One region of the Ruminiclostridium josui JCM 17888 genome, then DNA from elsewhere that is predicted to be linked to it. Evidence: riboswitches for the same ligand, from Rfam matches in the RefSeq annotation. Region 1 holds a riboswitch; the other holds the start of a gene.
What was found. A riboswitch is a leader RNA that binds a small molecule or an ion and turns the genes downstream of it on or off. The one in region 1 is predicted to bind cyclic di-AMP.
Positions count from the first base shown of each region.

Region 2: it holds a riboswitch for cyclic di-AMP, as region 1 does, so the genes downstream of both, K412_RS0100425 (C40 family peptidase) here and dapB (4-hydroxy-tetrahydrodipicolinate reductase) in region 1, are expected to answer to the same signal.

Region 1 covers NZ_JAGE01000001.1:3,458,911-3,465,162, reverse strand. The annotation lists gene K412_RS0115655 (D-alanyl-D-alanine carboxypeptidase family protein) at 102-1,322, shown strand; gene dapB (4-hydroxy-tetrahydrodipicolinate reductase) at 1,337-2,194, opposite strand; cyclic di-AMP (ydaO/yuaA leader) riboswitch at 2,336-2,478, opposite strand; gene K412_RS0115645 (3D domain-containing protein) at 2,564-3,355, opposite strand; gene K412_RS0115640 (amidase domain-containing protein) at 3,473-4,705, shown strand; gene K412_RS0115635 (deoxycytidylate deaminase) at 4,778-5,263, shown strand; gene K412_RS0115630 (secondary thiamine-phosphate synthase enzyme YjbQ) at 5,451-5,867, opposite strand; gene K412_RS0115625 (patatin-like phospholipase family protein) at 6,062-6,252, shown strand, end outside.
Region 2 covers NZ_JAGE01000001.1:87,626-93,877, reverse strand. The annotation lists gene K412_RS0100450 (YhgE/Pip domain-containing protein) at 1-1,464, opposite strand, end outside; gene K412_RS0100445 (MarR family winged helix-turn-helix transcriptional regulator) at 1,572-2,042, opposite strand; gene K412_RS0100440 (aspartyl-phosphate phosphatase Spo0E family protein) at 2,240-2,395, shown strand; gene K412_RS0100435 (hypothetical protein) at 2,392-2,616, opposite strand; gene K412_RS0100430 (GNAT family N-acetyltransferase) at 2,783-3,316, shown strand; cyclic di-AMP (ydaO/yuaA leader) riboswitch at 3,409-3,548, shown strand; gene K412_RS0100425 (C40 family peptidase) at 3,553-4,443, shown strand; gene K412_RS0100420 (DNA internalization-related competence protein ComEC/Rec2) at 4,579-6,252, shown strand, end outside.

The sequences.
Region 1 (6,252 bases):
AACCTTAGTTTATTGATTTTTACCTTGTTAATTGAGTCCCTATGTTCTATCATATATACTATACTAACAAATGAAATAATTACTTTCGGCAGGTGAAGTTTATGGGCAAAAAAATAATTTCAGTTATAGTGGCACTAATTCTAATATTGAATTGTATTCCGGTTTTTGCATGGGCGCCAGCTGAAGGCCTAACTTCCAGCTCTGTAGTCCTAATGGATACCGTAAGGGGACAAGTTCTTTTTGAAAAAAATGCTTATAAGCATTTATCACCTTCGGTTATGTGTAAACTTATGACTGCTCTTGTTACCATTGAAAAAACAGATTTAAATGCAAAGGTTACAATCAGTAAAAATGCCGCCAGCTATAATGGGCTCAATCTTGTGGTAGGAAATCAGTATACTGTTGAGGATTTACTTTATGCCGTAATTCTTTCACAGGGAAATGACGCAGCTGTAGCCCTTGCCGAATATGTAGGTGATGGTGATATCCAAAAATTTGTCAACTATATGAACACAAAAGCTAAAGAGTTATCTTTAAAAGATACATATTTTGTAAATCCAACAGGTCTTTTTGATAAAGAGCAATATACTTCTGCCAATGATATTGCTTTACTTATAAAAGCAGCAATATCAAATAATACATTTAATATGATATTTGGTGCTAAAGGTTTTGGCTGGCTTAATGGGAACAATTCTTCCATTTTAACAAACCAAAATACCCTTTTTTGGAGTTATAAAGGTGTTGATGGCGGAAAATTAGGTACAAATACAAACCCTCAGAGTTTTTCTGTGGTTACTACTGCTTCTCAAAATGATAAACGACTTATTGCTGTAGTATTCAACACCAGTAAAGAAAATGCTTTTTCCGAGACTACAAAACTTTTTGATTACGGGTTTTCCAAGTTTTATACGGGAGTACTAGTTCCAAAAAATATCCCCCAAAGAAGTATAGAAGTGGATAACATTAAGATTGATTTGATAAGTAAAATAGATGTTTATTACACCTATCCGGTTGGAGACAGCTTTATTAAAGATATAAGCTTTATACAAAATGAAAAGTTGCATCTTCCGATTAATACCGAAACTATTGCAGGTGTCCTAAAATACACACTTAATGATAATACTGTAATAGAAGTTAATTTATATTCGGACAAGACTGTATCAGCCCCTGAGGATTACAAAACAAAAATAAAAGATATTGTCACAGAAAACAGGGATTTGGTGATAATCGTAGGTATTCTTGTAGTCATTGAACTTATTCTAATAATAAACAATATAATAAAGTTTATGTTTAGAGCCAAAAAAACAAGAACCCAGCAGTAGCAGGGTTCTTATTTTTAGTTTGAAGCCGGTTTGGCATTATATTTGTTGTGGCGCTTTGACGACCATTTGTTGTTATTTTCAATATAAGTTTTTAATACTTTTTCTAAATCTAGTACATCTTTCATTTCGTAGTACCCTGATTTTTTATGAATAAATTTCGCTGCACTTATGGCTCCCTGTGCAAATACTTTTCTTGAAAATGACTCATGACTAATTTCTATTTTGTCTTCCTGACCTACAATCATTACTTCATGCCTACCTATTACTCCTCCGGCCCTTACTGAATTTATAGGTATGTCCTTATGGGAAACTACAACTCCCTTGTTTAGAAGACCACTCTGTATTTCTCCAGCTATTTTTTTCGCTGTTCCAGATGGTGAATCCAATTTGTTTTTATGATGCATCTCTGTAATCTGAAAATCATAATTACTTAGTATGCTTGCTGTAAGATTCGACAGCAGCATCAATACATTTACACCCATAGTTATGTTTGGTGCATAAACAATGCCGTTTTTGAATTTTCTGCAAATTACATACAGCTTTTTTAGCTGATAATCTGTAAAGCCCGTAGTTCCTACTACAATATTTATCCTGTATTTTGAGAATATTAAAGCATTTTTCAATGCTGATTTTGGATTTGAAAAATCAATAACAACGTCCGGTTTGTTCCTGAATATTACTTCCTCAAGTTTATCAGATCCCGTAACTGTTATTCCAGTTTTATTCATTCCAAGAATTTCGCCCAAATCCTTATTTAAAGATTTGCTGTTCGGACTGCAAACAGCAGAAACAAGCTGGATTTCATTTTGTAATAATATAGTCCGTGCAATTTCCTTTCCGGTGCGACCCAAGCCTGTGATACAAACTTTCATCAAATAAGTTACCTCCCCTTTCAAATATAAAGTAAGATTTAAAATTCAATAATTAAAGTTTGAAGAAAATGAATAAGGATTAAACTTAAAAATGCTACAGAAAACTGTAGCATTGGTTGGAAAATTACAAAATGTAAAAATTCACTTTCTCCCCAACGCTTACGAAGTTAGCTGCCGGATTCGGGTTGTAAGAGACTAACCCTTCCTGGTTACCCAGGATTCACCCCATTTAATGGTTCCCCCGCTTATAGCATTAAAACGCTATAATTCAGCGATAAATTATTAATTTTTTGACTTCAATCCATTTTCAGTATATACCAATTTTATAAATAAGTCAATATTTCCTAATTTTTATTAAGTTTCTTTTGTTTAAGCCGATTTGTTTATAATAGATTCACTAATCTTCCCGTTTCCTATCTTTACGAGATACACATCATAATATTGCTGTCCAAGCTCATATGCAAACTTCTTATCTAATACTGCAAAATCAAATCTGTTTTTACCTTTTATTGCGCTTCCCGTGTCCATAGCAATAGTATATCCTAACCCCTTAATATAGAATATTGTTCCATAAGGCCAATGTGTGTTATCTATTGCTATGGATACACCAGGTACTATTGGCTTACCTGAGCTGGTTATGCCCTTGTTATTGCCGCATTCCTCAGCACATGGAGTGTATGCCGTACCGAGAAATTTACCAAGATACTTTCTGTTACTGATATTTTCGGGAATGTCACCACTGAATATCTTGTATGATTGAGGTTTTACACCTACTGCTGCAGCCTTTTTAAGTGACTTTTGAAGCTGAAGATTATCATCTGCTAATTCCCTTTTTGCAGCTTCCAATTGCTGATTTTGTTTTTTCAGCTCTTCAAGCTGTTTTTTAATCTCTTCATTTTGTTTCTTTAGGTCGTTGTTAAGTTTACTGAGTTCATCACTTTGAGATTTATAATTATTTGTGTTTGCTGTTAATTCTTGATTTGATTTCATAATAAGCATGGATTGAACACATTCATTATTATATTTTTCTTTGTACTGATTTACTACATTGTTTACTCTGATACAGAAAAAAGCTAGTAAAGTACTTATCAATACCAAAGCTATAGTTAACACCTTGAGCATCCAAATATCTGTGGACTTTTTTTGGTCTTTTTCAGTCATATATGCGAACTCCTTATTAATTAAATTAACCTAATATGGATTATTTTCCAAATTAGCAGTATTTATACATGTAGAATAACATTATTTTATTTGGGGACAATGACTTTGGGTGATATTATGTTTAATTTTATAAAAAAAGTTATAACTTTATTTTTATCTTGCCTCATTATCCTATGTCCTGTCAGTCTACAGGCTAAACCGATAAATTATAATCTTGCAGTGCAAGTAACAACAGAATTCCTTTGTGCCAAAATTAAATCTGTCGTGTCTCACAATGTTGATGAGATAGACATATATTTTTCAAATAAAACCGAAGCCACTCAAAGAAATTTGTTATTTATAAAAAAGCAGCTGTTAGAGGATTATATAATTGCTTATGCTTCCAACGATTACATAATAGAAAAGGTTAATCCTAAGGTTAAAATAGATAAAACTCTTTTTGTTGATAATTGTGCATGCATTAAGGCAACCTTGACAGCAGATATTTACTGGAATGCTGCAAATCCTTCCGGTAAACCAATAAAAGGCCTAAAATCAGAAGTACATTTAATAACATTATCATTTGACAACGGTGTTTGGAAAATCACACAAGATAAATTTCAAACAAAAAAAGGCAATTCCGACAAACTAACCAGAGATAACCTCTCTGACTTATATAATCAAATTCTTACACTAAAATCTGAGGCAGAAAAAGCATTGAAAAAAGCATATAATAGCAAATCTTCAAGATTAGTACCATACAATACCCAATGGAAAACATCATACATGTGCACTTCCAGTGTGAATAATGATGAATATAATAGAGATAAAGTCTACAATTGGGCATACAATCATTGGAACAATTACTCAAAGGAATACATCAATTTCGGTGATGAAAAGTGGAAAGGCGGTGACTGCACTAATTTTGTTTCCCAATGTTTAAGAGCCGGGGGTGCTGTCAATGACAAGACCGGAGCCTTCCAATGGTATTATAGCAAAAAAGGAGCTCTGGCAACCCCAAATGATGATTATTCTTGGACCTGGAGTACTGCCAGAGGACTTAACAGCACCCTGTTAGGTAATTTTAAAAATAATGAATTTGGTCCAAAAGCTACTCAGAAAGTAATTGTGGGAGATAATCAATATACTGCATCAATAGGTAAATATATAGTTCCCGGCGATATTATACAGTATCACTGGAAGAATAAATCATTCATTTCACATGCAGCCATTATTGTAGGAATGGTTTATAATAGTGGAAAAGAAAGGTATGAGCCTGTCATAGCAGAACATACTGAAGATTCATGGTTTACCCCATGGACAAACAATGCATACAAAACATACTTTGTTCATATTACAGGTATAAATTAATCTATCTTATCTTTCAGTTAACAATTATTATATAATTAAATAATATAAAATAAGCCAAAGGAGATATTTATCATGAGTAAAAGAACTGACTATATTAGCTGGGACGAATATTTTATGGGAATAGCCGTTTTATCCGGGAAAAGAAGCAAAGACCCATCTACTCCAGTTGGTTCTTGTATTGTTGACGGGAAAAATAACAGAATTTTAAGTGTTGGTTATAACGGATTCCCCTTTGGATGTTCTGATGATGAATTTCCATGGGAAAGAGAAGGAAATATTCTTTGTACCAAATATCCTTATGTCGTACATGCTGAACTTAATGCAATTCTAAATAACAGAGGAGTTTCACTTGAAGGCAGTAAAATTTATACCGCCCTCTTTCCCTGTAACGAATGTGCAAAGGCTATAATTCAATCAGGTATAAGGGAAGTAATCTACTTAAGCGATAAATATGCTGATACAGATAGTGTTAAAGCATCCAAAAGGATGTTTGATAAAGCAGGTGTTGTATTTAGAAAATTGGAAACTGATATTAAAGAAATAACCTTAACATTTTGAAAAAGCCAGAGCCTGTTAACTCCGAATGTGCACTGACGGAAAGCTTTGCCAGCAACCTATTTTTAGGACTTATGCGGTTATTACACCTTCCGTCAGTAATTTCACCCGGCACAACACTAACTGAATATATTGCAAACTGTTTATTCCCAGCAAGTTATCAGTTGAAAATGTCTCTTTCAAGAATTTTTTATTCTCCGATAATTTTCACAAGTACTCTTTTTTCTCTCTTTCCGTCATACTCGCCATAAAAAATCTGTTCCCATGTTCCAAAATCCAACTTGCCGTTAGTAATTGCTATAACTGCTTCTCTCCCCATTATTTGCCTCTTTAAATGTGCATCTGCATTGTCTTCATAACCGTTATGGCTATATTGACTATAAGGTTTTTCAGGCGCAAGTTTTTCAAGCCATTTTTCAAAATCGGCATGAAGCCCCGCTTCGTCATCATTTATAAAAACACTTGCAGTAATGTTCATTGCATTAACCAAAACCATTCCTTCTTTAATGCCGCTTTCATCAATACACTGCTGAACCTGGTGTGTTATATTTATATAAGCTCTTCTTCGTGGTATATTAAAAAATAACTCTTTTCTGAAAGATTTCATAGAATAAACCTCCTGTATAAATTTAAAACCTATTTTTTACATAAACTTCTTTTTTATTAATTATATCAGCTATTATTTTTAAAGTACATTTTTGGGATATATGATTATAATATAAAATTGTTGCATTGAATCAAACAGGGAAAAGAGATATAATTCTTTAAAAAGCATGGAAATATAAGGAGTGTAATACATTAATGGCTAGAGTAAATTTAATTCTTGAAGGCGGAGGTATGCGCGGGTTGTATACTGCAGGTGTTTTGGACTTCTTTCTTGACCATAAAATGTTTTTTAAAGACATTGTAGGAGTATCAGCAGGAGCCTGCAATTCCGTTTCTTACATAACTGGGCAGCGAGGCAGAAATCTTGAGATTAATGCAGGGTATTG
Region 2 (6,252 bases), 3.4 Mb from region 1:
TCCATCCTTAAGTTTGCCTAAACCGTCCTGAATCTTTGTTTCACCGTCAAGTAACGCCCCAGAATTCTTAGATAATTCTTTGCTGCCGGCTGCCAGGGTTGAAATACCATTTGAAAGTTTTGCAACTCCATCATTAACCGATGAAGCACCTAAAGCAAGTTCTTTGGATTTATCGGAGGCAGTTTTAATGCTGGAAGCAGTATCAATGATACCTTTGTTAATCATAGGATATGATTTATTTAATTCATTTGATCCTGCAGCAAGTTTATTAATACCTTCTGTTACAGAGCCTAATTGTGCAGCTAATTGGGAAACTCCACCTGCAACTTTTCCAGAACCTTCAGCAAGCTGTTTCCCGGAAGAAGATAATTGTTCTCCGGCAGCTTTTAATTGTTCGGGAACAGACTTTGAGGCTTCCAGAGTAGCGATTACAGCTTTGAAATTTGGGTCTGTCATAGCTTCAGGATGACTCGCTACATACTTTTGTATAGAGTCTGCCAAAGAAGATTGAGCCTGAGAAACCTTATTTACTGATTCAATATACTTATCAACACCTGATGTATAGGACTGTACTCCGGTGTTCAAATCAGAGCTTCCTTTAGTCAGTTGAAGTATCTCTGGAGCAGCACTAGTAATGCCTGAATTCAACTGATTTAAACCTGAGTTCAGATTTGACAGGCCTGACATAAAAGTATTTGAACCGTTAACCAAACTAGTTATTTTATCGGAACCGCCGGATAAACTCTTGTAGAACAGTTCAGCACCGTCGCTAAGCTGTTTTGAACCTTGTGCCAGAGTATTTGAACCGGTATTGGCATCTGCAAGTCCGTTGTTCAGCTTATTGACACCATCGTTAAATTTCTTTTGACCGTCTGCAATTTTACCATTGCTGTCATAGAGTAATTCAGCACCGCTTTTTATTTCCTTTAAGCCATCATCAAGTTCTTTAAGGCTATTAGGAAGGTCCTTTATTTGATCTAAAAGGGTTCCTACAATTTCTTCTGAAACAGATTTGGAGATGCTGTCCTTAAATTCTAATGTGACCCTACTCAGTACCTGACTTGCCAAATAATTTCCCTTTTCATTCACAGTATATATCAGATTACCTTGAGTCTTCTCACTGTCTGCTACTGAAGAAATATTATTGGAGAAATCACCAGGTATAGTAATCATTGCGTAATACTTTTTGCTCTCTATACCGTCTTTTGCATCGGATTCCGACGTTATAACCCAATTAAGATTTTTATCGGTTTTTAGTTTGTCAGTAATTTCTTTTCCCAGATTTCTGTTTTCACCGCCGATAGTTGCTCCGTTATCCTGATTTACCACGGCTACAGGAAGTTTGTCAAGTTTGCTGTATGGATCCCAAAAAGCATCAAGATAGAAGAAACTGTAGACCAATGGAATTAGTATAACTGCGATGATCACGGCAAATTTCTTGTACTTTTTTAATGTTTGCATCATTTTTACCTCCTTGTTTCTCTGGATAGATGTTTGTTTTATTTTTACTTCACCACCTCGAATGTTGTAATTTTAAATAATTTGAAATTCAAAGCATTTCGACAAAAAAACTACTTACTTTTAAAAGAAAAAATATCATCAAAGTGTGAATTAAGTGATGAAAGTATATTAATCAGTGCTTTTCTGTCGTCTTCACTAAGGATACCGTATATTTTTTCAGCAAGTATATTCCTAATTGTAGTGATTGATTTAAAAACATCCTTCCCGGTTTCAGAAAGAGAAATAAAAACTCGTCTTCTGTCTTCATTATCACGCCTTCTTATGACATAACCTTTTTTTATAAGTCTGTCAACAGTTACAGTTGGAGTTCCAAAGGTTACCCCTAGAGTATTGGCAATCTCGGACATTTTCTTATCTTCTTCACCGTGGCCTATAACAACTATTGTATTGATTTCAATAACAGTAAGATCATCAAGTGTTTTGCTAAAAAATTTCTTACTTTCAAGTTTATTGTACTTATCAAAAAGTTTCCTAAATAGTTCATCCACAATAAGTAAACTATTTTCTGTTTCTGGGTTCATGATTCACATTCCTCACTTAATTTGAATTTCAAACTATTTTATTTTAATATACTACTGAAAGTTTAAAAAGTAAACTGTTTTTTGCAAAAAAATCAACGAATGTGAACTTACAAATTTTAGGATATGTATTTACTAGAATACAAAATAATGGTAAAATAATTATGTATTTTACCAAAGAAAAGAAGTGGGGTTACATAATGCAAACAAACATTTATACACTTAACAAAGAAGTCGAGTGTCTTAAGCAGCAGCTCTATGATTTGTTGGACAACGAACCATGGGCAGAACACGACATTCTTAGGATTAGTGAAAGATTAGATGACTTAATTTTGCAATTTTACAGTTTAAATTAGTAACTACGATTAATTTCCATACATTCATGAATTACACACTCAATTGATGATCTTCTTTCAGATTGTATATGCTTAAGGTTACTTTGGATATAACTGATTTTAAGCTCAGAATTGCTCTTGAAATCAGTTATATCTATCAAATTTTTTTTAAACACTTCCAATAACAATTTAAGAGTTATGAATGAACATTCAAATAGTTGCGGGTTAAATGTCTTACTCATTTTTTAATCCTCTCTGTCTTTTGTAAAATGTTTATGTGCTTATATAATTAAAATATAGTTATTTGTAACAGATGTCAAATATTTCCTATTTTAAATTGGTCTTTATGCTGAATTGTTTGGTATAATTCAATATACAGTACCTTTTGCTTAGTAAGGATATGGTAATATGCTAAAGATAGATATATTGTGTGATGATTTGCGTATAAAAAATATTAAATATGAAAGTATTGAAAATATATATTCAATATACAAAAATACAGATAGTTTCAAATATGCAACGGGAGTTAATAATTTTATAAGCTTTGATGTATTTTCCAGTCAGCTTTTTAAGTTTATATCTCAAAATAATGTGTTCTTTTTAGATATTTTCCTTGAAAAGAAGGATTCTTTATGTAGCAGCAAATCTATAGGTCTGGTTAAAGGTGCTTTAAATGTAGAGGAAAATATACTTTGGATAAATTCAATAGCTATTGATTTGCCCTACCAATCTAAAGGTTATGGTAAAAAAGTTGTTAGTACTCTGGAGAATTATTTTAAGAATTCATACAATGTAAATACTATTTGCCTTTCGGTAAGCAAAAATAATATGTCTGGTGTAAAATTTTGGGAGAAATGTGGTTATTCCGAATATGAATTTGACTCAACTTATGATTTACACAAAATAACTGATCATGCCCTGATCATGTGGAAGAAAGTGTAAAAAATCATTAATATTACAAAAATATTACCAAAAAATTGCTGTAATATTACTGAAAGTTTGACAAACTGTAATAAATTAAATATAATAATAACGAAATTAACAAGCTGAATCCTCGAAAGAGGTACGGAGGAACCAAGATTTGGGGTTAATCCATTCTTTATTTTATTGAATGGTAGGGAGGTCCTATTGCCCGAGCCCGTCAGCTAACTTCGGAAGCGCTACTATAGGAGGGGCCAATGACAGGTAAGATTACCAAGGTACTTGTCGGTTGTATTTTTGCCTTTTCGCTTGTGTTGGTATGTTCTGCTGCTATGGCTGCTTCGCAGTCAGCCCAGATTAGCGGTACTAACGTCAATGTAAGAAAAGAGCCCAATACTTCTGCAAGTATCATCACTAAACTTTCTAATAAGAGAGTTTCAGTGCTTGATAAGTCTAGCGGTTGGTACAAGATTTCTTTTGATGGAAAGACTGGTTGGGTAATTGATGACTACATAAAAGTTGTAACCACAAAAGGAAGTATTAATGCTAATGGTGTCAATTTCAGAGAAAGTGCCAGTACAAGTAGTAAAGTAATTAGTTCTCTAAAAAAAGGAACAGAAGTACAAATACTGGATACACTTACTGGATGGCACAAGGTTAAAGTAGGTTCAAAGGTTGGATACGTTTCAAAAGAATTTGTTTCTTCAGCAGCGAATTCAACAAAAACTTCCCGTTCTACGGAAGCTGCAACTATTGTCAGCGATGAGGATGATTCTCTAGTTGGCAGGATAATTGCATATGCAAAAAAGTTTATTGGTGTAAAGTATGTTTATGGTGGGAAGAGCCCAAGCGGCTTTGATTGCTCTGGCTATGTTGGCTACGTATACAAGAATTTTGGTATTAGCCTTAACAGTTCAGCATCAAGTATGTACTCAAATGGTACAAAAGTTTCTAAGACAGCTTTAAGAGCTGGTGATTTATTGTTCTTTGATGCTTCTTCCAGAAAATCGACTGGCGATATAGACCATGTAGGTATTTACTTAGGTAATAACCAATTTATTCATGCATCAACTTCCAATGGAAAAGTGCTTATTCAGAGTTTATCTGAATATCGGGGAACTTTTATTGGTGCAAAAAGAGTGATTTAAATCTTATCATAGACCACAAAAACGTCTTTTATAAGACGTTTTTGTGGTCTATATCAACTTTTAATTCTTAACGTTTCTTTTTATTTTTAAAAATTTCTAATTACTAATTCTATATAATTTAATATGGAGGTTGTATTGAATATCAAAAGACCGCTCTGTCTATTTACTGTGTCCTTTACTTTGGGGATACTTCTCGTTAGCAGTATCGGATTGAACCCATTTCTTTTAATTTCTTCAATCATGCTGTTATCTATAATCTGTTTTTTTAAAAAACTTGGCAATTTAAAAAACGTAATTTTTATCTCCCTTTCTTTTTTTATTATGGGTGGAATGCTTTTCTATAATGCAGAATATCGATATACCGGAAGCTTTAATTCATATTATGATAATCCCATAGAAGTAAGAGGTTTTATTGATAGCGAAGTACAGAATTCGGAAGATGGAAAGTCAAATTTTATTTTGCAAACGGAATCCGTAATTTATAAAAATAAGACATTCAAGGTAAAAAATAAGATAATGGTTTATGTAAACAATTTTAATATAAAAATTGGATACAGAACGAAAATTGGCTTTACGGGAGTTGTTGAAAAACCAAAGCCTGCAACCAATCCTGGAGGTTTTGACTATAGAAGGTATCTGGCATCTATAGGAATTTCAGGACGAATATATTTACAGGGTACATCAGATATTCAGGTTACTGGTCAAAAGGGCGGAGGCTACTTACATAGAATAGGATATGCAATAAAAAATAAAGTTCTAGACATAATCAGTTATTCTCTGGATAAAAACCAAGCAGGACTGTTGGAGGGTATGCTCATCGGGTATAAGGACGGCTTGGATGAAAATGCCTTTACAGCATTCAGTAAAGCCGGACTTACTCACATCATGGTAGCGTCAGGAATGAATGTAGCATTTATAATTCTTCCATTTACTTTTATTTTTAAAAAGCTGAGATTAAGCAGTTTTAAAGCAAACATAATTACTATTTTTGTACTTGTATTATTTGTATTTGTGACGGGTTTTTCAGCTTCGGTAGTCAGGGCGGTTATTATGGGAATAATTATATTGGCAGGCAGAATTATAATGCGGGAACCGGAAATATATACAAGTATTTCAGCCTCGGCACTTATTTTACTGATAATTAATCCATATACACTATTTGATATAGGATTTCAGCTTTCATTTGGTGCAACACTATCACTTGTTATGTTCTATCCCCAGATTAAATCCTTTACAGAGTGTAAATACATTCCAAATATAATTTCAGATACTCTTGCAGCAACAATTGCAGCCCAGTTAGGAGTTATACCAATTACATTATATTATTTTAACAACTTTTCAACATTTTCTATTATTTCTAACATTCTAGTTGTGCCCTTGGTTGAATTTGTAACAATAATAGGCTTTATTATGGTTTTCGCAGGTTTACTTAATATATATCTTGCGGTTATTATCGGATATATTAACAACACATTTCTATCCTTCATATTATTTGTCACTGAAGTTACTTCTAAAATACCATTTGCGTTGTTAAAATTGCCTACACCATCACTGGGAATGGTTCTATTTTACTATTTGCTTATAATTTACATATTTAAAGCCAGGAATTATTTTAAAGCCAAAAAATACACAAAACACCTTAAAATAGCAATAATTATGCTGATAATTATTTTATTCGGAGGTAGAGCATTATTACCTAAACCCCTTGAAATAACATTTTTAGATGTTGGTCAAGGTGACAGCACATATATAAGAACAGCTCATGGTAAAAAAATATTAATTGATGGAGGAGGGCGTGAAGCAAACTCG